DNA from 3 places in the Citricoccus sp. GCM10030269 genome. Region 2 is predicted to be linked to each of the others. Evidence: riboswitches for the same ligand, from Rfam matches in the RefSeq annotation. Region 2 holds a riboswitch; each other region holds the start of a gene.
The links. A riboswitch is a leader RNA that binds a small molecule or an ion and turns the genes downstream of it on or off. The one in region 2 is predicted to bind thiamine pyrophosphate.

Region 1: linked by a shared signal. The riboswitch ahead of ACFQQD_RS13875 (ECF transporter S component) and the one ahead of thiM (hydroxyethylthiazole kinase) in region 2 are both predicted to bind thiamine pyrophosphate.
Region 3: linked by a shared signal. The riboswitch ahead of ACFQQD_RS04620 (YkoF family thiamine/hydroxymethylpyrimidine-binding protein) and the one ahead of thiM (hydroxyethylthiazole kinase) in region 2 are both predicted to bind thiamine pyrophosphate.

Annotation. Positions count from the first base shown of each region.
Region 1 is NZ_JBHTCV010000006.1:179,484-190,060, reverse strand. Features, by position in the region: gene ACFQQD_RS13890 (aminotransferase class IV) at 1-301, shown strand, start outside; gene ACFQQD_RS13885 (energy-coupling factor transporter transmembrane component T family protein) at 343-1,107, opposite strand; gene ACFQQD_RS13880 (ABC transporter ATP-binding protein) at 1,104-2,726, opposite strand; gene ACFQQD_RS13875 (ECF transporter S component) at 2,826-3,578, opposite strand; TPP riboswitch at 3,675-3,778, opposite strand; gene ACFQQD_RS13870 (DUF4235 domain-containing protein) at 3,872-4,162, shown strand; gene mnhG (monovalent cation/H(+) antiporter subunit G) at 4,166-4,618, opposite strand; gene ACFQQD_RS13860 (monovalent cation/H+ antiporter complex subunit F) at 4,611-4,892, opposite strand; gene ACFQQD_RS13855 (Na+/H+ antiporter subunit E) at 4,898-5,608, opposite strand; gene ACFQQD_RS13850 (Na+/H+ antiporter subunit D) at 5,605-7,410, opposite strand; gene ACFQQD_RS13845 (Na(+)/H(+) antiporter subunit C) at 7,407-8,168, opposite strand; gene ACFQQD_RS13840 (Na+/H+ antiporter subunit A) at 8,165-10,577, opposite strand, start outside.
Region 2 is NZ_JBHTCV010000006.1:50,812-61,388, reverse strand. Features, by position in the region: gene ACFQQD_RS13315 (DEAD/DEAH box helicase) at 1-1,540, opposite strand, end outside; gene ACFQQD_RS13310 (hypothetical protein) at 1,710-2,375, shown strand; gene ACFQQD_RS13305 (Ltp family lipoprotein) at 2,909-3,670, shown strand; gene ACFQQD_RS13300 (transporter substrate-binding domain-containing protein) at 3,821-4,708, opposite strand; gene dctP (TRAP transporter substrate-binding protein DctP) at 4,875-6,011, shown strand; gene ACFQQD_RS13290 (TRAP transporter small permease) at 6,080-6,691, shown strand; gene ACFQQD_RS13285 (TRAP transporter large permease) at 6,688-8,160, shown strand; TPP riboswitch at 8,196-8,290, shown strand; gene thiM (hydroxyethylthiazole kinase) at 8,284-9,141, shown strand; gene thiE (thiamine phosphate synthase) at 9,138-9,836, shown strand; gene ACFQQD_RS13270 (hypothetical protein) at 9,930-10,520, shown strand.
Region 3 is NZ_JBHTCV010000002.1:321,575-332,151, forward strand. Features, by position in the region: gene ACFQQD_RS04575 (SDR family oxidoreductase) at 1-26, shown strand, start outside; gene ACFQQD_RS04580 (SDR family oxidoreductase) at 34-831, shown strand; gene ACFQQD_RS04585 (4a-hydroxytetrahydrobiopterin dehydratase) at 833-1,150, shown strand; gene ACFQQD_RS04590 (NADP-dependent oxidoreductase) at 1,188-2,111, shown strand; gene ACFQQD_RS04595 (OsmC family peroxiredoxin) at 2,219-2,653, shown strand; gene ACFQQD_RS04600 (NtaA/DmoA family FMN-dependent monooxygenase) at 2,663-4,018, opposite strand; gene ACFQQD_RS04605 (energy-coupling factor transporter transmembrane component T family protein) at 4,002-4,790, opposite strand; gene ACFQQD_RS04610 (ABC transporter ATP-binding protein) at 4,787-6,517, opposite strand; gene ACFQQD_RS04615 (ECF transporter S component) at 6,504-7,130, opposite strand; gene ACFQQD_RS04620 (YkoF family thiamine/hydroxymethylpyrimidine-binding protein) at 7,151-7,795, opposite strand; TPP riboswitch at 7,830-7,940, opposite strand; gene ACFQQD_RS04625 (MsnO8 family LLM class oxidoreductase) at 7,945-8,991, opposite strand; gene ACFQQD_RS04630 (PadR family transcriptional regulator) at 9,163-9,507, shown strand; gene ACFQQD_RS04635 (hypothetical protein) at 9,507-10,514, shown strand.

The DNA of each region.
Region 1 (10,577 bases), 130 kb from region 2:
CGGGCCCCAGGCCATCGAACTCGTCACGCCCCTCCGCAACACCGGCATCCTGCCGGGCACCACGCAGGGCACGATCTTCGCGGCCGCCGAACGTGCCGGCTGGGATCTGGGCTATGGACCACTGGAGACCTCCGATCTGTTCGACGCGGATGCCGTGTGGCTGGTCTCCTCCGTGCGCGGCGTGGCCCCGGTGACTCACCTCGACGGCGAGGCGCTGCCGCAGGACGCGGAACTCACGGAGCAGCTGCATCGCTTCCTCGCCGAAGACCTGGAACCCGGCGAGCACGGCCCCACGTCCTAGACCCGCATCAGGCGTAGACCCGCTTCACTCCTAGATCCGCGTCAGGCCCAGACGAGGTTCCAGGCACCGGTGGCCACGGACAACCCCACGGCCAGCCCGGCCAGAGCACAGCCGCCCAGCACCACCCAGACATCCACGGCGCCGAAGCTGGACTCTCGGGCCCAGGTCCGCTCCCCCGTGCCGAAGCCCCGCGCCTCCATGGTCACGGCGAGCCTGGTGGCGCGTCGAATGGCCTGAACCATCAGGCCGAAGACCTGTCCCAGCCAGGAGGTGGTGCGGCGGACGGGATGGCCTCCGGCTCCCACACCGCGGGCCCGTCGCGCCTGACCGAGGGTCCGCCATTCCTCGGTCAGGACGCCGAGCAATCGGAAGGCGGCGAGTGCCCCCAGCACGAACCGCGCCGGGAGCTTGAGCCGCTGTGCGAGGGCATCGGCCAGATCGGTCGGGTCGGTGGTGATGAAGATCATCACTCCGGGCAGGGCAACGGCCAGGATCCGGAGGCCGGTGGCCAGTCCTGCCAGCAGGGAGCCCTCCGAGATGGTCACCGGACCGGCCTCGAGAAGTGTCCGGCCGGCGTCGTCCCCCACCAGGGCCGTGCCCCAGGCGGCCACCAAGGCCGCCGCCGCCAACACCCACGCCCGCCGGAAGAACTCTCCGGGCCGGATGCCGGACAGCGGCAACAGGGCCACGGCGGTGACCAAGACGAGGCCGGAGGACGCCCAGTCCATGGTCATCACCAGCACGGCGGTGATGGGCAGCAGGGCTGCCACCTTCGCCAGCGGGTTGGCCCGTTCCAGCGGCGTCACGGGGTGGACTCCCTCGGGGGCTCCAGCTCCATCACGTCAGCGTCGAGGACGGCGGCGAAGTCAACGTCATGGGTCACGGCCAGGACCGAGCATCCGTCCGCGCCCAGATCGCGGAGCAGCCCGGTCAGCACGGCCCACGTGTTGGCGTCCTGACCGAAGGTCGGCTCATCCAGGAACACCATCTCCGGCCCGGCGGCCAACACTGTCGCCACCGAGAGCCGCCGCTTCTCCCCGCCCGAGAGCGTGTACGGGTTGACCTCGGCCAGCGCGGTCAGGTTCAGGACCTCCAGCAGTTCGTCCGCCCGGGCCTCCGCTTCCTCGTCCGTCCAGAGGCGTCGGCCCGTCTCGGGATTCCGGGCATGGCGAGGGCCGAACAGCAGCTCATCGCGGACCGTGGTGGCCACGAACTGGTGCTCGGGCTCTTGAAACACGGTGCCGATCCGGCTCACCAGATCGGCGGCCTTCCAGCGGTACGGATCGTCGGGCAGACTGTCGCCCTGGTCCCCTTTGAGCGCTCGACCCGCCGTCAGCGTGCCGGCATGGGTCGGAATCAGACCGGCCAACGTGAGCAGCAAGGTCGATTTACCGCTGCCATTGGCCCCCGTCACAACGACGGCCTCGCCTGCCCGCAGGTCCACGTCCAGCCCGCGCTGAACCGGCCGGGGCGGTGGTCCGAAACGTCGCCGCCATCCGGGTGTGACGGGTTCCTTCGAGACCGCCAGTCCCCGAGCCGTCAACAGCGCGCTCTCCTCCATCCCGCCACCCCGCGTCTGGTGGTCAAAAGTGCCCCGGTTTCGCTCCGAAAACCCGCCATTCTGGGGCACTTTTGACCTCCAGTTGCCAGAGATGGGGGTGGGGACGTGGCCGGGCACCCAGAGTCCAGCCGAGGCCAGCTCATCCCGGACGGGGCCGGAGTCCAACAACTCGGCCGGGCCGCCGTCGTGGCTGATGCCCCCGCCGGGCTCGAGCACCACCAGCCGGTCCACGTGCTCGGCCCACACGCTCAGGCGGTGCTCCACGACGATCAGGGTCGCCCCGGTGCGCTCGATCAGAGCCTCGACGGCGTCCCGCACCTCGATCACGCCGGCCGGATCCAGGTTGGCCGTCGGTTCATCGAGCAGTACCAGCGGTGGCCGCATGGCCAGGATCCCTGCCAGAGCGAGTCGCTGCTTCTGCCCACCGGAGAGCTTCGAGGTGTCCCGGTCCAGGGAGATTCCCTCGTCGGCGCCGAGACCGACGGCGGACAGCGCGTCCCGGACCCGTTCCCAGATCTCCTCGCGCGGCACCTGCAGATTCTCGGCGCCGAACGCCACGTCGTCCCCCACCCGGGAGAGAATCACCTGCGTCTCCGGGTCCTGCTGCACCAGCCCGGCATGTCCACGCTGCTCCCGGGACGACACACCGTTGACGAGGAGCCGGCCGGTCTCCTCAGACTCGTCGGCAGGGTCCAGAACCCCGGCGAGCGCGTACAACAGCGTCGACTTGCCCGCACCGGAGGGACCGGCCAGCAGCACCTTCTGGCCCGCCGGCACCGTCAGATCCAGACCGGCGACGGCGGCGGCGGACCGACCAGCGTGCCGCCAACCCCAGCCCTCGGCGCGGACGGTCGCCCCGGACACCGTCCCGGATCCAGCACCGGAAACGGCCCCCGGACCAGCACCCGGGCCAGTCCCCGGTCGGGCCCGAGATTCAGCCCCTGGTCCAGCCTTGGCCAATGGTCAGGCCACCGACTCCTGATGCGCACGGCGGGACGCCAAGGCGGACAGCGCGCCGGTGGCGGCCAGCCCGCGGGTGGCCAGCCACGAGAGCAGACCGGCGATCAAGAGCCCGGACACCCCGACCAGAGCCACGTAGATCAGCTTCCAGTCCATCGTGTACTCGGGGAACCAGTTGAAGATGAAGGCGTCGTTGATCCCGCCGAACAGACCGGTGAGCAATCCGGCGAGCAGGGCCACCGGCAGCGTGAATCGGCGGTAGAGGAACAGCAGCAGGATCAGCTCGGCGCCGAGTCCCTGGACCAGTCCGGAGGCCAGCACGGTGAGCCCGAACTGGGAACCCAGCAGGGCCGAGACGGTGGCGGCGACGAGTTCGGTAAACAGGGCCGCTCCGGGCCGGCGGATGATGAGCCCGCCGAGCACGGCGGGGAACAGCCACAACCCCGCCACGAGTCCCGACGACGGCGGGAACGCCGCGAAGGCCGGGCTGAGGCCCGCGTAGGCCAGATTCCAGGCCCAGAAGATCACCCCGGAGGCCACGGCGATCACCGCGGCCACCACGATGTCCACGACGCGCCACGTGCGGCGATTCTGAGCGGTGGTGGTCCCCGTGGTGGCCCCCGTGCTGGTCGCCGTGTTGTGCGCCGTTGGCCGTCCCGGATCGGACGTACCGCCCGCGGTGGGTGAGCTTCCGGCCTCCGGCGAGCGGCCGGCGTCGGGAGTGGTGTGTTGGTGATTGGTCTGGGATGAGACCATGTTGTCCTCCTCAAGGTTCCAAGGAGGGGGATGAAACGGACTCCGCGGTTTCCACGGTTTCCGGTGAACCGGACCGGTGGACGGTGTTCTGAAGTTTCATCAGAGAACTCGACTTCCTTCGCCGGTGCTAGCCGGTGCAGGTTCGAGGGTCTGCGCTGCGCGCACTCTCAGCACCCGGAGGTGCTCCCCTGTCGTTCACAGTGTCCGTCCAGCATAATGCACCACAGAAGCGATCAACCCACCGAGCGGATAGGCTGGACGCGACCACACAGCCCAGCCGGGAGGACACCCCCATGAACAAGCTCACGGAACGCATCATCAGTACCGCGATCACCCTCATCGGTGGCTATGTCGGCACCAAGATCGTTGACTACACCTGGCGCAAGGCCACCGGGCACGACGCCCCCAAGGACGTCGACGACACCGAGAACAACATGTGGGGCGCCATCACCTTCGCCACCATCTCTGCCGGCATCACGGCACTGATCCGCGTGACCTCGCAGCGCGGCGCGAAGAAGGCCAGCAAGGCCATGGCCGCTCGCTCGCAGGCCAAGAAGGCCAAGATCGGCACCGGCGAGGTCTGAGAGTCAGTCCCGGTCCGAGGAATCGGTCGGGTCCGGGGTGGGCACCGTGCGCTCATCGGCTGAACTGACGGGCTTACCCTCGTCGTCCTGACGCGCGACCACGTCGGCCAGCTCGTCCACGTACAGGTACTCCGGCCTGAGGTGTTTGGTGCGGTAACCGGCTCGGCCCACCAAGTGTGCGGACACCGGTGCGGTGAGCATCTGCAGCACCCACGCCAGCAGCAGGACGGGGATCCACACCCACGCCCGCCACGCCAGGGCCACCGCCGTCAGCACGAGTAGCAGTCCCAGCACCTGGGGCTTGGTGCCGGCATGCATCCGGGACAATTGGTCGGGGAACCGGAACAGACCGATGCCCGCCACCGTGGACAACAGGGACCCGAGGACCAGCAGGACCGCAGCGAGGCCGTCGGCGATCACCGGCCACTCCGGCAGGCCGTTCAGCACATCACCCATGTTCGCTCGGCTCCTTCCGTGACTCCGCCACGAACCGGGAGATCGTCACGGATCCGATGAATCCGATCACCGAGGCCGCCACCACGAACATCACGTGGTCCGTGTGGTGGTTGACGGCCATGTCCACGCAGAGCGCCGAAGACACGGTGATCAGCAGCACGTCCGTGGCGATGGCCCGGTCCAGGATGGACGGCCCCCGGACGATCCGGTAGATCGCGGCCAACGCGCCCAGGCCGAGCAGCACGATGCAGACGATCCCGGCGATCTCGAGCATGGTCATCAGCGCGCCTCCCCTTCTGGTCCTTCTGAGCCGGCCGGGTCTGAGGTGGCTGGGTCTGAGCTGGTCGCATCCGAACCGGCCGCTTCGCTGTCCTTGACCAGCGCCAGATCGGCTTTGGTGCCAATGGCACGGATGACAGCGGCCTCCGTTTCAAGCGCCCGGGCTCGGAACAGCTCGACCTCCTCCATGCTCTCCATGTTGAGGCAGTGCAGGAACAGGGTCGACGTCGGCCGGTCCACATCGATCACCAGCGAACCGGGGACCAACGCCAGGGCGTGACCGGTGAGGGTGACGATGAGGTCATCGTGGCTGCGCAGCCGCACGGCCACCACCGCGTTGACGATCCCCGGACCACGAACAATGGCGTCCCGCGCCACCGAGACCGACGCGGTCACCACATGCCACAGGAACCGGACCGTGAAGACCAGGACGTACCAGAGGTTGATCCGGTCCGAGAAGCTCACCTTCGGCAGCCGATAGAACCACAACACCAGAAGCGAAACCCCGACGCCGGCCACCAGGACCCCTGGAGAGAAGTCCTGCCACAGTGCGCCCCACGTGAGCGTCAACCCCAACAGGATCACCCATTGGCTCCACCACTGGGCACGTTCTTCGGGTGCACCCTGGTCGGGCTGCGCGGCGGAGTGGTGCTGGCTGGAGTCGTGCTGGCTGGTGTCATGCCGGCGAGGGTCATGCTGATTGAGACTCATGGCCGCCCGCCTTCCGCTCCGCCGGCCGGTGCGCTGGCGGATTCGCCGCTGGGTTCGCTGGCCGGTTCGGTAACCTCGTGCTCGTGCCGGCGGGTACCGGCGTCGTGCCCTTCGCTGTCTCCTTCGAGAGGCTCCATCTTCCCGGGACCGGACTGGTCCCGTTCCGGGACATCGATGCCCTGCTCCTCCAGGCCGCCCACGTCCCTCAGAGCCTGGGCGGCCGCGTCCCGGCCCAGGACCGCCTCGATGTAGGGAGTGCGGGTGAGCATATCCGTGGAGGCGCGGTCGGAGAACGCATAGAGCGGACTGGCCAGTACCGTGAACGCCAGACCGAGCGTGACCAGACCGATGGTCGGATAGACCATGCCTCGCGCTGGCCCCTTGGCCAGCTTGGTCTTGACGGCGCGCCCGTCTCGCCGAGCCTCCGACTCCTCCAGCGCGATGGTCAGCTTGGCCGGAGGATGTTCCACGTCCTCCATCCGCCGCCAGAAGGCCCGCGCCCACACCCTGACCATCACCAGCAGGGTCAGCAGCGAGGTCACCACGGATGCCACCACCAGGGCCCAGGCCATCGTGGTGTCCGCCCCGACGCCGGCTTGGATGAGGCCGACCTTCGCCAGGAAACCGGAGAACGGTGGGATGCCGCCCAGGTTCATCGCCGGGATGAAGAACAGGACCGCGGCCAGCGGGGAGATCCGCGCCAGGCCACCGAGCCGGTCGATGTTGGCCGAACCGGCCCGTTGCTCGATGAGCCCGGTGACCAGGAACAGCGCCGTCTGCACGGTGATGTGGTGAACCACGTAGAAGATCGTGGCACCGAGTCCCAGGACGCTGGAGAGGGCCACCCCGAAGATCATGAAGCCGATGTGCGAGACGAGAGTGAAGGACAGAACACGTTTGATGTCGTTCTGTGCCAGGGCCCCGAGAATGCCGACGATCATCGTCAGCAGGGCCACCCACATCAGCACCGCGTTCACCCGGTCTCCCGGGAACAGCAGCGTCTCGGTCCGGATGATCGCGTAGACGCCCACCTTGGTCAGCAGTCCGGCGAACACGGCGGTCACCGGGGCGGGAGCGGTGGGATAGGAGTCCGGTAGCCAGAAGGACAGCGGGAAGACGGCGGCCTTGATGCCGAAACCGACCAGCAGCATCACGTGCAGAACCATCTGCACGTCCGGATCCAGTTGCGCCAGTTTCACCGCCAGGTCCGCCAAGTTCACCGTGCCGGTGGCCCCGTAGATCATGGCGATGGCGATCAGGAAGATCACCGAGGAGATGACCGAGACGACCACATAGGTCACCCCGGCCCGGACTCTCGGACCCGTCCCTCCCAAGGTCAACAGGACGTACGACGCCGTCAACAGGATTTCGAAGCCGACGTACAGGTTGAACAGGTCACCAGCGAGGAACGCATTGGAGACGCCCGCCACGAGGATGAGGAACGTCGGGTGGAAGATCGAGACCGGGCCGCCCTGGTCCTGATCGGTGATGCCCTGCGCGGAGGCGTAGACCAGAACCGCGAGCACGATGGCCGAGGAGATCACCAGCATCAGTGACGAGAAACGGTCGACCACCATGGTGATGCCCCACGGCGCCTCCCATCCCCCGAGGAACACGGCCACGGCCCCGGTGTCCCACGTGGTGGCCAGAAGCAGGCTCTCCAGAGACAGGGTCAGGGCAATGGTGCCGACAGTCACGGCGATCTGTGCCTTCGGCCGGCGCACCAGGACGAACGCCAACGCCGCGCCGAGGATCGGCAGCAGGACGGAGAGCGGAGCGAGGGAGACGATGTCGAGGGTCATCGCTGCCCGCCGTTCCGGGGGCCGTCGTCGGCTCCAGTTTCAGGGCCATCGTCGGGACGGGACCGCGGACTGCCGGCACGCTCGTCCTCATCCGGAAGGTGATCGTCGTGTCCTCGTGAGCCCACCGGTTGCTCGCCCTCTTCAGGTTCGGCCACAGCACTCGAACCCCGCTCGCCGCCGGCACCGGAGCTCGGAGTAGTGCCGGATCCAGTACCGCGGTCGCGGCGCTGGCGGGTCGTCGCCACACGAACGCTGCCCTGTCCGCGCTGACGGACGGCCGGGGACACGGCGGAGGGATCGACGGCGGTGGCATGCTCGTAGTCGGCGTTCGGATCCTCATGCTCGGTGAGGAACTCCGAGTGTTCCTCTTGCAGTTCGGCGTCCTCCTCGGCGTCGAAGGCGGGCCGTTCGGCCACTTTGACGTCCTCGGTGTCCACCAAGACCTCGTCCCGCCGGCCCACCTTCCAGGACCGGTAGATCATGCCGACCATGAAGGCGATGACCGCGAACGAGATGACGATCGAGGTCAGGATCATCGCTTGCGGCAGTGGGTCCGTGTAGTCGCTCGGGCTCACGCCGTCCTCCACCAACGGGGCCTGCCCCGGCGCACCCGCCATGACCAGAATCAGCAAGTTGGTGGCGTTCATGATCAGGATCATCCCGAACAGCACCCGGGTCAGGGTCCGTTCCAACAGCAGGTAGACCCCGCCGGCATACATGACGCCCGTCGTCAGCAGCATCACCACGTTCACGCTCATGAGGTCCCCGTCCCGGTCTCGATGCCAGCTCCAGCGTCAGTACCGGTGTCAGTACCGGACCCGGAGCCGGCGGTCTGCCGGGGTGCCGTGCCGGCGGACCGGGCCGCAGCCCTGCCCTGGGCTTCCCGACGGCGGCGGTCGGCCTCGACCTGCGCGGCCGACTCCGCTTCGGACCGGCGGTCCACCTCGGAACCGAGCGAGCGCAGCACGTCGATGACCAGACCCACCACGACCAGGTACACGCCGATATCGAAAATGCTCGCGGTGACGAACTTGACGTGGCCGAACAGCGGAAGGGTGGCCTCTAGAATCGCCGACTGGAACACCTCTCCGCCGAAGAACAACGGAACCACCCCGGTGATGGCTGCCACGGCCAACCCCGAGCCCAGCAGCACGCCGGCCGGGATGGGCATGGCCTGCTCGAGCTCATAACGGCCCCCGGCCAGGTAGCGGATCGTCAGGGCCAGACCGGCGATCAGGCCACCGGCGAACCCGCCACCGGGAGTGTTGTGTCCGGCCAGCAGCAGGTAGATGGACATCAGGATGATCACGTGGAAGATCAGCCGGGTGACCACCTCGAAGATGATGGACCGGCGTTCCGGGGCCACGGTGCGTCCGGCCACCAGCCACTGATCACGGTCCACGATCGCGAACTTCCGCACCGCTGCCAGTTCCCGTGTCTCCAGCGGTCCCCGGGCGGAGTACCGGCCCACGGATCCGGAGGCGACCTGATCCAGATTTCCCGATCGACGGTCACGCTGCTGGATGAAGATCAACGAGGCCACCCCGGTGGCGGCCGCGGCCAGCACCGTGATCTCACCGAAGGTGTCCCAGGCACGGATGTCCACCAACAGCACGTTGACGATGTTGCTGCCACCTCCGTCTTCGTAGGACAGTTGGGGCATCTCCAGGGAGATCGGCTCCGCCGTCCGTGAGGCCAGTGCGGTGATGGCCACCCAGACCATGACCAACCCGAACAGGGTGCCCAGCACTGCGTGCGCCCACCGGAACCCGGTCCGACGTCGGGTGTACCACCCGGCGGGCAGCACCCGGAGGCCCAGGACCATGGCCACCAGCACGATCGACTCCACCAGCAACTGCGTCAGGGCGAGATCGGGGGCTCCCTGGAGGGCGAACATGGCGGCCAGCCCATAGCCCGTCACGGAGACCAGCAGCACGGCCATGAACCGCTTCCGGGCCCAGATGGCCGCCAGTGTTCCCGTGATGATGGCTGCGCCGATGAGGACTTGGGCCACCGAATCCGCCCACACCCAGTTCGCCGAACCGAAGATCGCGGCGGCGAGGCCGGAGCCGCCGTCGTGCTCCTGGGGGAACACCAGCGCCAGGAGCGGCGACAGCAGGGCGACCGCCAAGATGATGAAGAGATAGAAGCTCAGCGAACCGCGCTGGGTGCGGCCCGTGACGCCCACGGCCACGTCGTCCAGGATGCGCAGCAGGAACCGGTAGATGCGTTGGGCGTCCACCCAGGCCGGAATGTTCTCCTGGAGCCGGCCCACCCTCGTCTTGGCAGCGTAGAGCGCGAGGCCGAGTGCGACGATCGCCAATGAAATCCCCAGGACCGGCGTGATGCCGTGCCACAGGGCCAGGTGCGCGGGCTTGCCTGCTGGCTCACCGGCTGACTCGAGTGGCGGCATGGATCCGCCGAACGCGACGGGCAGGGCGTCCATGATGGCGGGGACGAACGCACCGATCACGCAGGCCAGGGCCAGCAGCGCCGAGGGGCCCAGCGCGCCGATCGTGACCGGCCGGCGGAAGCGGGTGTCGTCGGCCTGGTGCGGAGCGGGGCGTGAGGCGGGGCGTGGAACGTCGTTCGTGCGGACGTCCTTGGCGGCAAAGGCGCCCCAGAGGAACCGGGCGGAGTAGGCCACCGTGAGAACGGAGCCGACCGCCACGCCGACGAGCGGGGCCCAGGCCCAGACCGTGGCCCACAGGCCCCCACCCGAACCGTGCTCCGCCCAGCTCAGGAGGGACTCGAGGACCGACTCCTTGGTCACGAAGCCGAACAGCGGCGGAATGCCCGCCATGGAGGCAGCACAGATCACCGCGGTGGTGAACAACCAAGGGTGATTGCGGCCCACGCCCGAGAGCTTGTTCAGGTCGCGGGTGCCGGCCTCATGGTCGATGATGCCCACCACCATGAACAGGGGGGCCTTGAACAGGGCGTGCGCCGCCAGCATGGCCAGTCCGGCCATCGCCGCATCCCGATGGCCCAGGCCATTGGCGACCAGCAGGAATCCGAGTTGGGAAACGGTCCCGTAGGCGAGGATCAGTTTGATGTCCGTCTGTCGCAACGCACGCCATCCGCCGACCAGCATCGTCCAGAGACCGACGCCCAGCACCAGAGCCTGCCACCAGCCCGACTCGGCGAATGCGGGGGCGAAGCGGGCC
Region 2 (10,577 bases):
CGGACCGGTTGGCCAGCAGCTGCCGCCCGATTGTCTCGAATTGTTCTGCCAGACGCTTGGACTCCTTGATGTTGCGTGCGAAGGCCACCGCACGGCTCATCGGCTTCGTGTCCTGAATGTCCAGCCTCTGCCCATCGATGCTGCGTTTGGACAACCCGTTCCAGCAGCCCACGATCCTGGCTGCGTCATCCAACTTCAGACCTGAGTCCTCGGCAAACAACGATTGGAATGAGGACGAAACGGCGTCTTCATTGACAGCCAAAACGAGCACCTTGTAGTCGGTCAGGTGCCCTTGTTCGACGGCCTTGCCGAACCCGAGACGGTGGAACTCTGGTCCATAGGTTTCCTCGTCGTCCATGGAGTAGACCGTGACGTCGTCCTGCGCGGCTTTCGCCTTGGCCTCCTGAACGTAGAGACGAGGAGTGGCCGTCATGTAGAGGCGCTTAGCCGCTTTGACCTTGGAAGGATCGTGGACCGCCGTGAAGGCCGAGCCGTCCTGTCCCGGTTCGGTGATGCCAGTGGTCCGGTGAGCTTCGTCGCTGATGACCAGGTCGAATTCTGCTAGGCCGAGCTGCTGAGCCTGAGTGATGACGTCGATGGACTGGTAGGTGGAGAACACCACTGTGACGGCGTCCTGCCCGGTACTGATCTTGGACTGTTTTGCTAGCTTCACCGGGTCTGTGGTGGCCGGAAAGCCGATCTCCACTGCCGAGACGTCTTCGCTGAGGTTCTTGCCGACCGAGGCATCCGAACAGACCGCGAAGGCCCGGATTATCGTCTCGGACTGCGCCGTCCATTCGTTGAGTGTCTGCTGAAGCAGGGCAATGGACGGAACAAGAAAGAGCACAGAGCCCCCAATGGGAACCATTTCCTCCACCAGTTTCAGAGAAGTGAAGGTCTTTCCTGTGCCACAAGCCATGATGAGGCGACCCCGATCGTGGCCTCGGAAACCGTCGGTGACGTCTTGAATAGCCTGACGCTGGTACTTCCGGAGCTCCTTCTTGGGACTCTGAACCAACTGCTCGGGATTCTCGAAGGTGAAACGTGACCAGTCGACCGTCGAGTCGGTGAGCTCATTGATGCCCAGCGTGACAACCGGTTTTGATTGGTCTCTCAGAGCATCGACAGCATGTTTAGACCACTCAATCGAAGTATTGACGACCATGCCTTGGGCAAAGTCGACCTTGCCCAACTGAGTGAAGAAGGAGTCGATCTGTCCCTTCTGGAGTTTCTTCTCCGGCGGATAGAACTTAGCTTGGATGCCGATCAATTCACCGGTGTATCGATCCTTGGCCACAATGTCGACGCCAGTATCGGCCTTGCCATTCCGGCCCGGCCACTCGTTCCACAACCACACGTCTGAGAACTGGTCCGCGTACTTCGGCTCGACCTCAAGGAAGCGCTTGGCCAGTCGCTCAAACCGACGGCCCTGTTCCTGTTCACTGAGTCCCGAATAGACCAATTGATCCAGCAACTCCGCAAACGTAACTGGATGACGTTCTTGGGCTGCGGGGACGATGGTGTCCGGTGAAGCTGTCATGATGTCTATTGTGGCGGATAGTTGGCCCTTGGCTTCACCGCCAGAGGTGCCGTCTCCGGTAGGCACCTCGAACCTATGGGACATGGCCTTATCTTGTCGCTCACATTGGTTGGATTGAGTTCGACTTCATCACCGTCTCGCGTCATCACCAGTCCCAAAGGGGTTTCTCATGTACTCAACTCGTCGCGCCAAAATGATGGCGATGGCTATCAGCTCGGTTGCTCTGCTTACCGCATGCTCCGGAGGTCAGTCACAGCAACCAACACCGACCAATTTCACCGTCGAACCGGCTAGCACCGACGCATCGGCGACCCCCACATCGAGTCCTTCGCCCACTCGGAACGAGAACGACCGCGGAGACCTCATCAAGGAGGTGGGCGAAGTCGCAGGAATGGCAAACCCAGAAGATCCGGAAGCCCCAAACATCGTCCAGTTCAAGGTGACCGACATCAAACCAGGCGCCTGCACGAATGAGTATGCGGACGGCCCGGCCACAGGAAATCACTTCCTCCAAGTCGACCTCGAAGTGGAAACTAAGAAGGAAATGCGTGAAGGGTTTGAACAGATAGGAGCTTCGCCTGCCAGCTTGCTATTCCAGACTGATTGGCATGGATTCGACAGCAATGGGACGACCATGAACTCCATCGACTCAGGGGCAACGCAAATGTGCCTCGATGAGAGCGAGCAAATCCCTTATGAGATCGGACCTGCAGAGAAGGCATTGGGTAGCGTGATCCTAGAGGTCAGCGATACCAAGGGGGAGATCGCGCATCGCCCATGGTTCATGGGTGGAGGCGGATGGACCTGGGAATACGACATCTCGAAAAGCCTGTAATCCAAGCACCAGGCAAATGTTCGGAGACTGTGACTGACGAACGACCTCTCGACCGATACACCTCGTGATCGTTTGAAAAGACGAGCCGGTTTCTAGCTTCGCGCGCCCAACCCGCCATAAATTACCTCTCCAGGTGAAGCGCAGTCGCAGTCCGAGGTGGCACTTCAGAAGCGCGGCGATTTTCAGGTGACGGGATTCAGTACTTAATGCACGCTGTCGTTCTCGCCCGGATTTTCGGGGTCTTCGAACCGCAGGCTTGGCCTCGCGAATTAATCCTGAGGCGTCGAGTATTTGAACTGCGGCAGTGCCGGGTGCCCGAAAAGTTCGACTAGACCTGCGGTCGTCGTTCCACGCAGCCTTATCGTGTCCGCCCCCACCCTTAGCTTCTGGACCACGACCGATCCCGCCGAGACGCGGGTCATTCCCATCGGTCTCTGTTCCGGCAGCATCCGGAAAACGGCGCCGTGGGCACCTCCGCGGCACCGCTTCACCGTCTATCGCTTCCCATAGCGATTCTCATGAAGGACCTTGCCATGACCAAGAACCAGTCATCACTCCCCCACAACCCTCAGCACTACGGCGGCAGATCCCCGTCGGACCACAAGGCCGCGGCCAAGGCTGCCCGTCCCTGGTACAAGAAGAAGCGCGCCACCATCCCGGCCGGCGTCGTGGTGCTGTTCGTCATTGTCGGCATCGCCACTGGTGGCGGGGAGACCCCGGAGACCGAAGCTGCCACGCCCTCTCAGAGCACAACTTCTCCTGCAACCGCGGAGACCAGCCCGGCTGCCGAGGCGTCCGCCAGTGCCGAGGCCGAGGAGGAAGCAGAGGAATCCGCTCGCGCAGAGGCCGACGCGCAGGCGTCGAAGCAGGCGGAGGCTTCCGAGAAGGCTGAGGCAGAAGCCCAGGCATCACAAGAAGCCGAGGCCGCCGAGAAGGCCGAAGCCGAGGCCAAGGCGTCGGAAGAGGCCCGTGCAGCAGAAGAGAAAAAGGCTGCAGAAGAAGCCGGGACTCCGAGCCAGCAGAACGCGCTGCGGGCCGCGGCCAACTACCTGAGCTTCACTGCCTTCTCACGCTCCGGCCTGATCGAACAGCTGGAGTTCGAGGACTACTCGGCTGCCGACGCCACCTGGGCGGTTGACCGCGTCGAGGTCGATTGGAATGAACAGGCTGCCAAGTCCGCCGCGAACTACCTCGACTTCACGGCGTTCTCGCGCCAGGGCCTCGTCGATCAGCTGGTTTTCGAGGGCTTTACGCCGGAGCAAGCTGAGTATGGCGTGAGCCAGACGGGTCTGTAAGACACCCATACACAGGACCCCGGTCGTCGGACTGCATAGAGTTCAACGACCGGGGTCTTGCACTGTCCATCCCAGGGAAGCCCATCCCAGCGAGCCCTCGCGGACTCAGCAGGCCCAGCCAGCTCAGCCAGCCCAGCCAGCCCAGCAGGATCAGTCCTCCAGAGCCAATTCCACATCGCCGATCCAGGGCTTGGCGATCTCGTCATAAGTGCCATCGTTCATGGCGATGTCCAGCCACTGGTTCACGTAGTGCTTGAAGACCACGTCGCCCTGCGGGAGCATGTAGCCCTTCTGGAAGTAGTCGAACGGCTCATCCGGATTCACCGCGCAGAGTTCCTCGTACTCGTGGTCGATGTAGAGCACCTCGGAGCGATCGGTGGTCATCACATCGGCGCGGCCGGCCACGATCTCATCGAAGATCGTCAGGTTGTCATGAGTCTGCAGGTCACCATCGGGGTAGTGCTCCCGGGCGAACTTCTCGTTGGTGCCGCCCTTCGGGAAGATCGACGTAACATCCGGTTGGTTGATGTCCTCGACCGTCTGGTACTTCTCCACGTCCTCGCAGCGGGCGATCGGCGTCTTGCCGTCCTCCAGCGTCGAGACGGTGAAGAACACCTGCTCGGCCCGCTCGGGGTTCATCGAGATACCCCCGACGGCGATGTCGCACTTCGCCAGGTAGTCCTCCATCAGCGTCTCCCAGCTGGTCTTCACCCACTCGACCTCCACCCCGAGCGTCTCGGCAAGGTCTCGGGCCATGTCCACGTCGATGCCGGTGAACTCGCCGGACCCCTCCTCCTGCTCTGTGAACGGCGGGTAGTCACCGGTGGTGCAGACCGCCAGGGACCCGGACTCCTTGATGGCGTCCAACCGCGAGTCACCGACGGCGGCCTCGTTCGCCGCGTCAGCGGACGATTCCTGCCCCGCTTCGGGTTCGGTCGCGGTCCCACGGAACTGGTCCGCGCAACCGGTCAATAGCGCAAGGGCAGCCAGGCCTCCCAGTGCGGTGACTCGGCGGGAGTGGGTCTTCGTGCGGCTCATGTAGTCCTTCGGCGTCGAGGTGAACAATGAACAGGACAGTGATCCAGTTCATACTAGGGAATATAAGTCTGTGGCCCACGTTACCTGTGGTGATATAGATCACTTGTCATCTACAATCATGGCTGTCATCAACGATCCACGGGATCCCGTCTCAAGGAGCACCGTCATGCAGACTCATCGCACCCAAAGCACCACTCGTAACCGCCGACTCCTGGCGTCGCTCGCCGGCCTCGCCTCCACCGGACTACTGCTGACGGCCTGTGCCGGCGGCGACGGAGGTTCCGGCGGCGGTGAGGGAGAAGAATCGGTCACCCTAACCGTCGCCTCCTGGGCCAACCCGGACAGCGTGGACGAGGCCGTCATGGAATATTGGACGCAGGAGATCGAGGACCGCTCAGAGGGACGGTTGAGCTTCGACATCTCCTACGCCGGCTCCCTCTGCAGCGCCGACGAGATCCCCGAGTGCGTGCGGGACGGTCGCGCCGACGTCGGCCAGACGATCGCCGACTATGCCCCGCAGCTGTTCCCGCAAACCACTGTGGTCAGCATTCCCTTCCTCACGCAGAACAACCAGGCGATGACTCAGGCCGTCTGGGAGCTGAGCACGGAGCACGAGGGAGCCGCCAGCCTCTGGGAGAGTAACGGCTTCAAGCTGGTCGGACACAACCCAGCCGGACGCCTGCTGTTGGGGAGTAAGGAACCCATCGAGTCGGTGGACGGTATCGCCGGCAAGCGCTGGCGCATGGCCGGACCTTACACCCAGATGGCCATCGAGGCAGCCGGCGGCAGCAATGTCGCCCTGACGGCCCCTGAGACCTACGAGGGCGTGGAGCGCGGCGTCGCCGACGCGGCCGGCTTCCCCATGGACGGGTTGGTGTCCTTCCAGCTCAAAGACATCCTGCCCAACTGGACGGACCCGGGACTCGGCCAGTACACCAGTACCGGCCTGTGGATGAACCTTGATACCTACGAGTCCCTGCCGGATGACCTCAAGCAGATCGTGGACGAAGTCAACACGGAGTACAACGAGGGCGGCGTCGCCACCGTCTTCGAGGAGATCACCCTGGAGCAGTGCGACCCGGTCCTCGAGACCATCGGTCAGATCGAGGAGTGGGACGAAGCCGAGTCGGAGCGCTGGGAGGAGGCCCTGGGCACCCAGCCGGAGGAGAAGTGGATCTCCGACGCCGAGGATGCCGGTCTCGAGGACCCCGAAGGATACCTGGAGGCCTACAAGGAGAAGATGGCCTCCTTCGAAGGTGAGACCCCGAAGGACCCGTCCCTGGTCTGCTCCGACCGCTCCTGATTCCTTCACTCTCCCCTGAGGTGTGGGCGCCGACTACGGCGCCCACACCTGCTGGAGAAAGGTCCTCCATGAACTCCACACCCACGGCCGGCAGGCCGGGATTCCTGCGGCGAGCCGCCAGGGTGATTGCCGTCCCGCTCGGCGCCCTGGCCTCCCTGTCCACTCTGGCGATCATGGTCGCCATCGTCATCGACGTCGTCGTGCGCAACACCGGCGGTCGGTCCGTTCCCGGTCTGCTGGAAATGAGTGAGACCGCTCTGGTCGCCACTGTCTTCCTCGGGCTGGCCTACGCCGGGGTGACCAACGCGCACGTGGCCGTGGACCTGCTGACCGAGGCCCTGCCCCCACGGGTCTCGCGGATACTGATCGGCATTGCCTGGGTCATCGGCGTGCTGATCTCCGCCTGGTTCGTCCTCGCCACGTTCGAGCGGGCGGTGGAAAGCACCGAGTCCGGTGAACTGCGGCAGGGCCTAGTGGACTGGCCCTTGTGGCCGGCCCGTTGGCTCGTGGTCATCGGCCTGGTGGCCTTCCTAGTGGTGGCCCTCATCAACGTGGTGCTCCTGATCCGCGGCGAACCCCTACTCGGAGAGGACACCACCGAGACAACCGATGAGGTCGACGAGACCGTCCAGGTCGACCAGATCGACGAAAGCGCACCACTCGAGGAGAACCGGTCATGAGCAACGATGTCATCGTCCTGCTGGTGATCGTTCTGCTGATCATCCTGCTGGCATTCCGCACGCCCGTCTGGCTGTCCTTGGCCACCTCCGGCGCGGTCGGCCTCTTTTTGCTGCGCGACGAGGTGTTCGTGACGCGGACGCTGGCCTCCGCGCCGTTCGAGCAGACGTCCAACTTCTCCTTGACGATCATCCCCATGTTCATCCTCATGGGCGTCTTCGCAGTGAAGGCCCGGATCGCGGGGCAGGTGTTCGAGGTCGCGCGGCGGGTCTTCGTCCGCTTCCCGGGTGGCCTCGGGATCTCCACGGTCGCCGCATGTGCCGGCTTCGCCGCGGTCTCGGGCTCGAGCATCGGCACGGCGGCCACCATGTCCCGCTTGTCTATCGCCGAGATGCGCAAGGCGGGCTATCCGCCGAGCCTGGCGGGCGCCCTGGTGGCCATGGCCGGCACCTTGGGGGCCATGATCCCGCCGAGCGTGTTCCTGGTCCTCTACGCAATCCTCTCCGGAGAATCGATTGCCCAGATGCTCGCCGCCGGCATCGTACCCGGTGTGCTCTCCGCCCTGGCCTACATGGTCTACATCCAGTTCCGGACCCGCGGAATGCAGACCATCACGGCCGGCGCCCCAGCAAAGGTCCATGCCACGACGTCGTCCGGCGCCGGAAGCGGTACCGGAAGCGGTGCCGGCGCCGGAAGCGGTGCCGGCGCCGGAAGCGCCACCGGAAGCGCCGACGTCGGGACCTTGCCCGCCGAGCTCGAGGCGGCAGCAGCACAGCGGCACGCTCCCTCCCGCATTCCGTGGGGCGAACTCCCCTACCGCGGGCTGGTCCGGTTGGCCATCCTGTTCGCCATCATCATGGGCGGCATCTACTCGGGAATCTTCACCCCCACGGAGTCGGCCGCGATCGGTGCCCTCGCCGCCGCCCTGATGCTCGTCCTGGAGTTCCGCCGCGACGGGGCACGCACCATGGGCCGGCAGTTCGTCGAGGCTCTCAAGGAGACGGCTCAGACCACGTCGATGGTGTTCGCCATCATCGTCGGTTCGGCCGTGCTGTCCCTGTTCTTCGTGGTGGCCCGCGTCCCGCAGAACCTGAGTGACGCCCTCACCGGCACGGATCTTCCCGGGTGGGCGATCTTGGCAGGGCTGTTGCTGCTGCTGATCCCCATGGGCATGGCCCTGGAGTCCATCTCCATCCTGGTGATCACGGTCCCGCTGATCTACCCCGTGGCCACGGAGTTCGGCTTCGACGGGGTCTGGTTGGGCATCCTGATCGTCAAGCTGATCGAGATCGGCATGGTGACTCCCCCGGTCGGCATCAACGTGTTCGTGGTGGCCGGGACGTCCGGGCTGCGCTCCAGTGAGGTCTTCCGCGGCGTGTGGCCGTTCGTACTCATCGAGCTCGCCTTGGTGATCCTGCTGTTCGCGGTGCCGGACATCGTCCTGTGGCTGCCATCTCTAGCTGTGGAGTAGCGAGCCGAGGACGCTGCGCTACAGTAGCCACCACACCACGTGACACGGGGTGCCCCTCACCGGGGCTGAGAGAACACCCGTCGAACCTGATCTAGTTCGTACTAGCGAAGGGATGTCGCGCCTATGACGCGCACGCATTTTTCTGCACCCTCTGAACTGCTCGACCACGCCCGGGAACTGCTCCCCCGACTTCGGGACAGCCGGCCCCTGGTCCAATGCCTGACCAATCCCGTCACGGTCAACTTTGTGGCCAACGGCCTGCTCGCCCTCGGCGCCACTCCTGCCATGACGGACGTCCCCACGGAGGCTGGCCCCTTCGCCCGCGTCGCCTCCGCGGTGCTCATCAATCTCGGCACTCCGCACGCCGAACAGCGTGAGGCCATGGTGGAAGCAGCGGCCGCGGCCCACGACGCCGGCACTCCCTGGGTCCTGGACCCCGTCGCCGTGGGTGCCCTGCCGGTTCGGACCGCCCTGGCTCACCAGCTGTTGGACCACCGCCCCACCGTGATCCGCGGCAACGCCTCCGAGATCCGGGCTCTGGCCGGTGAGGGCGCGGGCGGCCGCGGCGTCGACTCCGCGGACAGCGCCGAAGAGGCCTTGCCGAGCGCGCTGCAGCTGGCGCACGGGACTGGTGCGGTCGTCGCCGTCTCGGGTGACGTGGACGTCGTCACCGATGGCGAGACGGTAGTCCGCATCGACAACGGGCATCCACTGCTCACCCGGGTCACCGGAGCCGGCTGCCTGCTGGGCGCCGCCGTCGCGGCTTTCGCCTCGACCGACCAACACCGGCTCTCCACCACCGTGACCGCATGCACGGTGTTCGCGGTGGCCGCCGAGTTGGCAGTCCAGCAGAGGGAGCGACCGGGCTCTTTCGCTGTCGCCTTCCTCGATGCGCTGGACGCCATCACCACCGAGGACCTCACCGAACGGGCCCGGATCACGATGGACACCGCCAGCGCTTCCTCGGGGAGGTCGGCATGAATGCGACTATCGGTGCGGATGACCCGATCCCGATCGATCTCTCCATCTACCTCGTCACCGATTCCGACCAGGCCAACGGCGCCGGGCGGACACTCGTCGACACCGTCGCGGCCGCCGTCGCCGGTGGGGTCACCACGGTGCAGTTGCGAGAGAAAAACACCCCGGCCCGCCAGCAGGTCGACCTGCTGCAGTCACTGTCCGAGGTGCTCCCGCAACACGTGACCTTGCTGGTCAATGACCGTGTGGACGTCTACCTCGCCGCCCGGAACCGCGGCGCCCGCGTCCACGGAGTGCACGTCGGTCAAGACGATCTGCCTGTTGAGGATGTGCGGCGGCTCATCGGCCCGGACGCGGTCCTCGGGCTCAGTGCCGCCACCCCGGAACAGATCACCGCCGCTGAGGCTAGCGACGCCCGCGTGGACTACCTCGGCATCGGCGCCCTGCGCACCACCGTGTCCAAGGCCGACGCGCCAGAACCCATCGGCGCAGAACGTATCGGGCGGCTCGCCGCCTCCACCCACCTGCCCGCCGTCGCGATCGGCGGCGTGGTCCCGGACGATCTGCCGGGCCTGCGCACCGCGGGCCTGGACGGAGCCGCCGTCGTGTCCTGGATCTGCGCGGCGCAGCACCCGCGGCACGCTGCCGCAGAGCTGGCCAGGGCTTGGGAAGAGTTGACACCACGCGATGTGAGCTAGGACCTTATCTCGTCCGTTTGGCTTGGCAGGATTGGCCGTAGTTGAGGGCGCGCTGGAATTTCTCGATATTCCCTCACGGTAAGGGGCGGTTCGATGACTAGCGATTCCGTGGGCTTTCCCAGGCCGTGGGTTCTGCCCACGTGGATTGCCGGCGCGTTCCTGATCGGAGTGGCGGCTGGACTCTTGACGCACTCTGCGTGGCCCATCTCGCTACATGCCCTGACCTCATGGGGCTATGCGTTCTCCACCAGCGCGGGGCTCGGCGGCATGGCGGCGCTCGGTGCAGCCGCCATCGCCTACCGAGGAGTCACTCGTTCAGCCGACACGTCGCGCGAGACGTCGTTGGAAGCCCAGTGGTGGGAAAACGCGCGATGGTCTGTGGACCGACTTCTGTCGGTTTCTGATCTGGCAGTGGAAGTCGACAACGCGTCGACCGAGGACGAGGTAAACGACGACGATTCCAACGTCAATCTGTTGCGTGACCAAGACGCGTATGCAGCCATCATCATGTTGGAGTACTTGGGTGAGAACGCGCCGAGCGAAAAAGCGAGATTGTTCGCCTTAGATGCCCTCGGTGTAGTGCTGGGAGTACCCTCTGGGGTAGACAATGAAGAAGGCGAATCTGCCGTTGACATCGCCGACACTCAACCGAACGGGACTGCACATGGCCAAGCAGACGTCTAAGGAAGCGCTCCAGGGCCGCTATCTGCGGAACAGGCGTGCTGCTGCCCATGCCTACAT
Region 3 (10,577 bases), on a different contig from region 2:
GCAGCCATGACTGGCGGAGGGTGTGAGGCTGCCATGAAAGTTGTTGTCCTCGGAGCCACCGGAACCATCGGCTCGCTCCTCGTCGAACGGTTGCACTCCGCCAGCCACGAGGTGGTCCCCGTCAGCCGCTCCACGGGCGTGGACGCGGTCACCGGCGAGGGTTTGGACCGCGCCGTCGCCGGGGCGGACGCCGTGGTGGACTGCCTCAACATCGAGACGCTCAGCACCCTCAAGGCGGTGGAGTTCTTCACGACGACGGCCGGCAACGTCAGTGCCGCGGCTCGGCGGGCTGGAGTGCAGCGGGTCGTCTGCGTCTCGATCGCCGGTGTCTCGGACCCTGCCGTCGCCGGAGGATACGGGTACTACCGCGGCAAGGCCGCACAAGAACGGGCCTATCGGTCGGCTGGACTGCCGCTGACGATCATCCAGTCGACCCAGTGGTTCGAATTGGTGGAGGACATCGTCCGGCGCACCGCCCTCGGTCCGGTCGCGCTGGTCCCGACCATGCGCATGGCACCGGTCGCCGCCGACTCCGTCGCCCGACTCGTGGTCGCGGACCTCCTCGAGCAGAGCTTGGGGCAAGCGGACGGGACGCGCGAACTCACCATCCGTGGCCCGGAAACCGCGACGGCGGCCCAGATCGCCCGCAGAATCCTCGAGGTTCGCGGATCCATCGCCGGAAAGCGCCCCCGGGCCATCGGCGAACTCCCGTTGATGGGTCGGGCCATCGCCACGGGCGGGCTGATTCCCGAGGACGGGATCGTCGATGATGTCACGCTGGAGCAGTGGCTCAGTCTGGCCACCGGCTCCACAACACGGGAGGATGGATGACATGAGTGACCCGAAGCAGAAACTGACCAGCACAGAGATCGCCGACGCCGGACTGACCGACTGGCAGGAGGCCGACGGCACTCTTCGGGCCGAGTTCCGCACCAAGAAGTTCGCCACCGGACTGGACTTGGTGAACCGGATCGGCAATTCGGCCGAAGAGGCCAATCACCACCCGGACCTCACCCTGACCTACCCGTCCGTGAGCGTCACCCTGTCCAGCCACGACGTCGGCGGCATCACCAGCCGCGACCTCGATCTGGCCCGCATCATCAGCGACCACGCTGCTGCCCTGGGCGTCGAGGCCGCGTCCGAGAAATAACCCTGAGGAACGGCTGCCGGGCTGCTTGACTGGACCCATGCGAGCGTTCGGATTCACGGAGTACGGCGGCCCCGAGGTGATGCGGCACCTGGAGGTGCCCGACCCGGTGCCCGGCCCCGGTCAGGTGCTGATCCGCCTCTCGGCGGCCGGCGTCAATCCGGCGGATATCAAGGTGCGATCGGGGCATCGACGGGGCCGGATCGAGGTCCGGTTCCCCATGGCGATGGGCCGTGAGGCCGCCGGAAACGTGGTCGCCCTCGGCGAGGGCGTGACCGGATTTTGCCCCGGTGACGCCGTGTTCGGCGCGACGGCGGCCGGGACCGGAGCGCTCGCGGAGTTGGTCCTGCTCGACGCGGGCGGAACGGCCCTGCGCCCGGCGACGGTGCCCGCCGAGCAGGCCGCCTCGATCCCCGTCTCGGTGGCCACGGCCTTCGACGCCCTGGACGAACTCGACCTGTCCGAGGGCTCCACCCTGCTGGTCCTCGGCGCCGGTGGTGGTGTCGGCACCGCGGCGTGCGGGCTCGCCCGGCTGCGGGGTCTACGGGTCCTCGGAGTGGCGTCCGAGCAGAAGCGGTCGATCGTCGAGGACCTCGGCGCCCAGCTCGTGCTCAAGGGGCCGGACTGGGCCGAGCGGGCCCGAGAACTGGCCCCGGCCGGCGTCGACGGAGTGATCGATACGGTTGGCGGAGAGGTGCTGCGCGCCGGCGTCGGGCTGCTGCGGACACCGGGCCAGGTGCGGAGTATGGCCGATGCGTCCCTGGTGCGAGAACTGGGCGGCTCTCCGGTGACGCGCCGGCGCACCACGGAGGTGTTCGGCCGCGTCGCCGAGCTGGTGGCCGAGGGACAGTTCACTCCCGTGGTCTCCGGCTCCTGGCCGCTGGCTGAGGCGGAACAGGCGATCGCCGCCGTCGAGACCGGCAGCCCCGTGGGCAACGTGGTGGTCGCCGAACGGCACCCCTGACATTCCGGCGGTGTACTGGCTACGGTGACCACTGGGTGGCACGACCGCCACCGGGCACGCCTCGAGGGGCAGTGCCACGACGTTCATGCGAGTTCTGAGGAGTCACCATGCCCCGACCGATCGTCAGCCAGGCCAGCACTCAGTGGAACGGTGACCTGTTCACCGGATCCGGCAGCACCGCTCTCGAGACATCTCACGCCGCCACGTTCGACGTGAACTGGAAGTCCCGCGCCGAAGAGGCCGGCGGCACCACCAATCCCGAAGAGTTGCTCGCCGCGGCCCACGCCACCTGCTTCACCATGCAGTTCTCCAACATGCTCAAGGAGAACGGCACGGCACCCACCCAGCTCAACACCACGGCCGAGGTCACCTTCGAGGTCGGTGCCGGCATCACGGCGATCGCCCTGAAGGTCAACGGTCAGGTGGAGGGCCTCTCGGCCGAGGACTTCTCCACCATCGCCGGTCAGGCCAAGGATCAGTGCCCCGTGTCCCAGGCGCTCGCCGGCGTCAAGGACGTCACGGTGGAGGCCACCCTGGCCTGAGGCTCCGGCTCAGCCCCCTGCAGGATGGAAGCGCTCCTGCAGGGTGGCTGCGCCGGCCGGTCCAGCTGATCCGTATGATCGGCGGAAGCGCCCGCGGCGCTGGAGTTCCGGAATCACCCCGTTGACGAACTGCTCGAGGGATGACTGGTACAGCGCGGGCATCACCACGAACCCGTCTGCCGCACCAGAGTCGAACAGCTCGCAGAGTTCCTCCGCGACGGCATCCGGGCTGTTCACTGGCTGATAGTGCAGTTGGCTGAGGGCCTGACCGATGGCCAGGTCTTGAACGGTCATCCGTTCCCGGCGGGCGGTGTCCAGCAGCATCCTTTCGAAGCCCTCGCTGCCCGTGGCCCCGGCGTGGCGCAACAGCAGGTCCTCTGCACTGAGGTCTGGGTCCAGTTCCTCGGGCCCCGCATGCAACAGCCGGGCGAGCTTGGCCAGCACATCGTCAAGGTCCAGCATGTCCACGAGTTCCTGCAGCGCGGAGTGGGCCGCTGCGCGAGTGGGCCCGAGCACGGGCTGGACCGCCGGCAGGTAGGCCACCCGGTCCGGGTCCCGTCCGGCGGCCGCCGCACGCGCCCGCAGTTCTCGCCGCTGGTCGCGCATGTCCTCTGCGGTGGCGGCCACGGCGAATACGACGTCGGCCCAGCGGGCGGCGAAATCCAATCCCCGGTCCGAGGCGCCGGCCTGCATCAAGACGGGTCGACCTTGCGGACTGCGCGGCAAGGTGAGGGGACCACGACTCAGTCCGCGGCCGCCGTCGGGAACCCGGGAGACTTTCGCCGGGTCGGCGAACTGACGAGACGGGCCGTCCAGGGTGAGGGCGTCGGGTTGCCACCCCTCCCAGAGATCCAGAACAGTCTGGACCACCTCGTCCGCGTGGGAGTATCTCTCATCCTTGGGCGGGATGTGCTCGAATCCGAAGTTGTGGGCCTCGGCGTCGGTGGTGGAGGTGACGATGTTCCAGGCCACGCGGCCGCCGGAGAGATGATCGAGGGAGAGCAGTTTGCGGGCGATGAGGTAGGCCGGGGTGAACGTGGTGGACACCGTGGCCCCGAGCCCCAGGTGGGTGGTGGCGGAGGCCACCGTGGCCAGTGTCACCACCGGATCCAGGTAGATCGATCCCTTGCCGCCCGTGCGCAGCGTGGTGTCGTAGGAGCCGGCGTGATCCTCGGGCACGGCCAGGGCGTCGGGCAGGAAGAGCATGTCGAAGCAGCCGCGTTCCAGGGTCCGGGCCAGATCAGTGTAGAAGCCCGCGCTCAGCCAGTCTTGGCGGGAGAGCGGGTGTCGCCAGTTCTCCGAGTACTGGCTGGTGGGCGGGTTGACCATCGCCACCAGGTGCATGGTGTCAGTTGACGAGCGCATCGAATCCTTCCAGGAAGCCCAGCATGCCGCTGAGGATCAGCACGGCCGCCAGGACGGCCAGCACACCACCGGCCATGAAGCCGTCGGCGGGTGTGACGGTCACGGTCCGCCACGTGGTGCGGGGACTCAGCCCCAGACCTCGAGACTCCAGGGACTGGGCCATTCGTTCTCCCTTGCGCAGGGCCACCACGAGCAGGCCGAAGGCAGCCCGACCCAGGGCTCGGGGGTTGCGTGGCAGGGATCCGTCCGCACGCAGGGGCGCCCGCACCGCATGGGCCTGGCGGATGGTGCGCCATTCTCGCGGCATCTCCTGCAGCATCCGGTATCCGGCCAGGACGGCGTAGGTCACCCGCGGTCCGAGGCGGGCCTGCTGATGGAGGCTGTGCATCAGCTTCACCCCGTCCGTGGAGAGGGTGAACCCGATGGCCAGCACCCCGATCACCAGGGTGCGCAAGGCCAGAGAGCCGCCGACGGACAGTCCTTCGACGGTGACTCTCAGTGGTCCGGCGCTCCACAGCACCTCCCCGGGTCGACTCAGCGCGTTGACCAGCAACAGGCCCAGTCCGAAGGCGATGAACGGGATATGCAACAGGGCCAACGTGGTCGGGGCCACCCTGGTGGAGGCGGCCACGGCGGTCAGGGCGAGCAGATAGAGCACGGCCGGCGTCACCGGATCGAAGATGAAGACCAGCACGAGCGAGACCACGAACAACAACGCCAGCTTCACCGTGGGGTTCCGCCGGGCCAGCGGACTCTCGGGGGCCGCGCTCATGGTCGGTTCCTGGCGGGGGGTGCGGGCGCTGCGGGTGCTGCGGGCGCTCCGGGCTCCGATTCAACGGGCGGGGCGGGGACGGCGGCGTCGAGACGGTGCAAGACCTGCCGGACCTCGGTGTCCTCGAACTCTCCCAACAACCAGGTCAGCAGGGGCGGCAGCCTCAGGCCGGCGCGGGTGAGGATCTGGGTGTCGCGGAGCACCTGCAGGACAGGTCCGTCGGCGATGATGCGACCGTCCGCGATCACCAGGGCCCGGTCCGTGCTGGACGCCACGGTCCGCAGATCGTGGCTCGACAGCAGAACGGCTCGGTCCTCGGCCGCTCTGCGGAGAGCGGCCAGGGTGGCCAGGGCGTCCCTGCGGTCCAGACCGAAGGTGGGTTCGTCGGCCAGGAGGCTCGGGCGGTCATGGGCCAGCATGGCCGCCACGCTCAGACGACGCTTCTCACCCCCGGAGAGCCGGTGCGGACTCTGCTCGGCCAGGTGCGCCAAGCGGTGCTCGGTCAGCAACCGCTCTACGCGGTCGGCGGCGCCGTGACCCAGGCCGTGGCCGACTTCCTGCCGGACGGTATGGGCCACGAACTGGTGCTCGGGATTCTGGAACACCATGCCGGGGCGCGCCCCGGTGACCGTTCCCGCCGCCGGGGGCAGCAAGCCGGCCAGCGTCAGCAGCAGCGAGGACTTTCCCGCGCCGTTGGCTCCGAGCAGTGCCGTGATCTCGCCCGTGCGCAGCGCGAATGAGGCGCCTTTGATGAGCACGGGGCCGCGGCGTGCATCGCGGGCGACGTCCAGCCCCTCCGCCGAGAGGCCCGTGTCCCCGTCTGTGGGGGTGGTTTCCGTGGATCCGTCGGCCAGTTCACGTAGCGCGTCGCGCACTCGCGGCTCGTCCAACCCGCCGCCCCGGCCGGTGACCGCCTGCAACTCGGTCTCGAGCGGCAGCCAGCATCCGGCTCGATGCAGTCGCTCGGCCTCCGTGGCGAGCACCTCGGGTGTGGAGCCCTCGGCCAGGACGTGGCCGTCGTCGTCCAGCACGATGGCGCGCTGCGGCAGGGCGGCGATGCCGGCGGCGCCGGCGTAGTCGTCCAGTCGGTGCTCCACCAGCACCACGGCCGGATCATGGTCTCGAGTGGCCGCCTCGATCGCGTCGCGTACGGAGCTCACCCCGGCCGGGTCCAGCATGGAGGTGGGCTCATCCAGCAACAGCAGCTCCGGACCCGTGATCAGCGCTGCGGCCAGGGCGACGCGCTGAGACTCACCGCCGGAGAGCTCATCGGTGCGTCGGCCACGAAGCTCTAGCGCCCCCACCGAGGCGAGGGCACGGTCGATCCGCTCGGACATCTGTTCTGGCGGCACCGCGTGGTTCTCCAGGGGCAGAGCCAACTCCTGCTCCACGTCCGGCAGACACACTCCCGAGGACGGATCCTGGGACAGCGTGCCGATGAAGCGTGACAGTTCCACTACTGGGGTGTCATTGGTCAGTTGGCCCTTGACCATGACCGTGCCCGTCAGGGAGGCGGTCACGGAGTGCGGGATCACGCCGGAGATCACCTGCAACAGCGTCGACTTGCCGGAGCCCGAAGCCCCGAACACCACGAGGTGCTCGCCTGGGTCCAGGCTCACCGTGACCTCGCGCAGGATCGGCTTCTCCCGGCGCGGGACGAGGACGGAGACGTCCTCAAGCCGTAGGACGGGGCCGGCGTCGGGAACCTGGGGGTCAGCGTGCGTCACGGTGATCGGTCAAGCGGGCCTGTCCGATGGCGAAGTTGTCCACGACGCCGGTGCGGGCCAGGCCGTCGACGATGACCTTGGCCAGGAGTCCGCCGATGACCAGGCCCGAGATCACCTGGATGATCAACCGGATCATGAACAGGTCCTGGCCGTACCATCCCGAACGCAGTGCCGAGTAGAAGAACACCAGTCCCGCCCCGAGTAGCCCGGACAGGGCGTAGATGAGCCAGCTGTAGTTGCGGTAGCGCGTGAGCGCGAAGGGGATCTCGCTGCCGATGCCCTGGATGGCGGCGGCGACGAACAGCAGCGGTCCCACGGCCGAGCCGAGGAACACGACCTCGATCACGGAGGCCAGGACCTCGGCGATGACGCCGGCGAACGGCCGTTGGACGATCGCGATGGCGATGGGGGCGACCAGCAGCCAGCTGCCGGCCAGGAAATGTTCGGAGAGGTCTCCGGCCGGTCCCATGGCCAGCCGCAGTGCGGTCCAGGCCTGGACGAAGACCCAGTACAGGAAGCCGAAGACCACTCCCAGCACGACGAGCAGGACGAGATCCTTCAGGGCCCAGGAGGGGCGGGTGCGGGCAGTCGGGTGCCCGTGGACTGATGACATCACGGTTGGTCTCCTCCCGCTCAGCGCGCGCTGGGGCTGTTCAGGGACAGCGTCGCGTGCGTGGTGACGTGCTGGACCGTGCGGCCGGTCAACACCCAACCGGCGGCGATGGTCTCCAGCACTTGGGCGAGATCGCCGGACAACCGCGTGACGTAGTGATCGGACTCGACCTCGACCCCGGTGGAACGCGCATGGTCGATGGCCGCGTAGATGTCCCGCATGTGGTCGCCACCGGCGCGGGCCGTGCCAGCATCGGCGAGGGGGTACAGCGCCCAGTCGGCCACGCAGCTCACGCCCGCGGGCTCCAGGGTGGGGACCTCGGAGACGAGGGCCGCGCCGCCGTCGGGAATCTCGCACGTCACTCCGCCAGGGCAGCCGCGGGAGAGATGCACGGCGGCGGAGACGTGGGCCCCGGTGCAGGCGGCCGCCGCGATCACCTGGCTCACGTAGCGAAGCACGTCTTGTTCGGCACCGGAGACGTAGGTGCTGACGACGCCGGTGGTGACGTCCACACCGGTGGGATCGGCTTGGCCGAGGGCGTCCAGGATGATCTGGACGTAGTCGTCCGACATGACGGACAGGGTGAATCGTGCACCGACGCCGAACTCCTGAGGAGTGGGATCGAAAGCGGTGCTCTCGATGGCGGTGGGGATGGGTGTCTGCATGGTCGCGCCCTTCGTGGTGATTAACGGGGCACGGGAATTTCTTCGCTCAACGTCCCTGCGCTGGCATGATCCAGATCAGGTTCGACGGTCGAAACTTGAGAAGTTTCCTCTCAGCCCGGCTCACCGGACTCCCGTGTTGATACGGCAGTCTAGGGCATTCGTGAATCCGCCTTCACTACCGACTTTGCCTCCGGATTCATCAGGTCGGCCATCAGCTCGTCCGAGCGCCGCTGGCCTTCGAGGTCGCTCATCCCGCCGGTGATGAGCAGCTCGTCCGCCCCGGTGAAGGACATCAGTGAGTCGACCTCTGCCCTGACCTCCTCGGCGGTTCCATAGATCGAGGTGGCGAGGGAGTCCGTGACGCGCTGCCGTGCGCGCTCGGTGAGGCCGCCGTCGTCGAGCCGTGCCTTGATGTGGTCCACGGGCTCCAGCGGGCGGAACTCGCCCATGACGCGCGACTGCGCCAGGGCCCACGCTTCCGGCAGCAGCAGGTCACGAGCCGCCTCCCGAGTGTCCGCGACGGCCAGATTCGCCGAGACGATGACGTAGGGCTCGGGATACCACTGTGAGGGTCGGAACTCCTCCCGGTAACGAGCGATCCCCTCGTGCTCGGAGGCGCCCTCGTGCTGAGACACGCCGTCGCGCTGAGACACCGTCGGCCCGCCCACGACGACGGCCAGCCCCGCCTGGGCGGCCCACCTCAGTCCCTGCCCGGTCGCCAGGACGAACAGCGGCGTGGCGGCGTGGTTCCGCGGCCGGGCGGTGAAGGGCCCCGTTCCGTTGAGGAATCGCAACAGCTCGGCGAGGTCCTCGGGGAATTGCTTCGCGGCGTCCTTGTCCCGGCGCAGGGCGTGGCGCACGGCCGGAGTGAACCCCACGGAGCGTCCCAGACCCAGATCGATCCGTCCCGGAAACAGCGCCTCGAGAGTGGCCGTCTGTTCGGCCACCACCAACGGTTGGTGATTGGGCAGCATGACCCCTCCGGAGCCGACCCGGATGCGGTCCGTCCGTGCCGCGATCGCCGTCATCAGCAGCGTGGGAGTGGAACCGGCGATGCCCGGAACGCCATGGTGTTCAGCCACCCAGAAGCGGTGATAGCCGAGTCGTTCCGCGCGCTGGGCCCGCGCGATGACCCCTTCGAGCACCTCGGGCTCGGTGGCCTCGGTCAGGGAGTTGGCGCGGTCGAGGATGGACACGGTCGGGCGCGACTGGCCCAGTGGGCTCGGAGGGGTCACTGAAGCTGGTGCGTTCGGTGGGGTCGGAGGGGTCATGCCGGGGTTAACACCAACCGCTGCAGAAGTATTGCTTTCGCGGCACGACACCCCAGCCTGTTGCAATAGTGTGTGCAACACACTAACGTGTGGGTCATGAACGAAGAACTGGCGTCCTCTCTCGCGACGCATCGGCAGGAGCTGCGGCGCGGCACCCTCGTGGTGGCGTGCCTGGTGGCCTGCCGGACACCCCGTTATGGCTACGCGCTGCTGGAGTACCTCGCCGCGGTCGGGCTGGACGCCGAAGCCAACACCCTCTATCCCCTGCTGCGCCGCCTGGAAGGGCAGGGGTTGCTGAAGGCGGAGTGGAACACGGACGAATCCCGTCCGCGCAAGTACTACAGCCTCACCGAGGACGGAGCCACCATGGCCGACGAGCTTCGGGATGAATGGACACGACTCTCGGCCAGCATGGCCGCACTCTGGAAGGAACCCTCCTGATGAGCTCCCTGACCGCTCGATACATCGACCAGGTGGTCTCGCACCTGCCCGAGGGCCAGCGCGCTGACATCCAGCGCGAACTCTCGGCACTGATCTCGGACATGTTGGACGAACGTCTGGCCACCGGTACGGGTGCCGGCGCTGAACGGGAGGTCCTGGAAGAATTGGGAGATCCCTCCCAGTTGGCCGCGAAATACCGCAACACGCCGAACTACCTGATCGGTCCGGAACTCTATCCGGTCTACCTGCGGACCCTGCGATGGCTGATTCCCGTCGTGCTGCTGATCTCCCTGGTGGCCAACATCGTGGTGTACACCGCCACGGAGGCCGAAGCGGAGCTCGGCGCCATGATTGGCGCGGTCATCGGACCGATGATCAACGCCGTGTTCATCGCGCTGGGCGCTGTGACGGCGTTCTTCTGGGTGTTCGAACGGGTGGCCTCGCCACGAGATCGCGGGAAACTGGCGAAGGATGCTGGCCGGCGATGGAGTGTCGACGAGCTGGAGTTGGAGATCGTCAACGCCCGCGAGGCACGATCAGAGGCCGTGGTCAGCCTGGTGTTCGTCGCCTTCATGGCGCTGCTGCCGGTGATTCCCACTTCGTTCCTCTACGTGGGGCACCTGAACGATGGTGGATCGTTCCTCAACCCGGCGCTCTGGGCCTTCTGGCTACCCGCCTACTACGTATTGCTGGCCCTGGTGGCCGCCCTGGCGGTCTGGACCATCGTGCGCGGAGCTGTTTCTCGGGCCCAGATCGTGGCTCGAGTGGTACTGGATGTGGCTGCGGCGCTCTTCCTCACGATGGCCGTGATCACCCAGGAGATCATCGACCCGGCCATCGACTCCGGCATCATGCAGACCTCCGGTCTGACCGACTGGGTGGATGTGCTCTATCTGGTGGTGATCTGGCTCGTGGCGCTGTGGGATCTCTATGTCTGCTATCGGTACTGGCGGACCCTGGGGACCACCAAGGCAGCCACGCCGGGAAGTACGGTCACGAGTTCATAACAGAATGCTGTAGTGTGGATGCACTCACGGCGCGAATTGACCCCTCAGTTCGCGTTCAGGCGA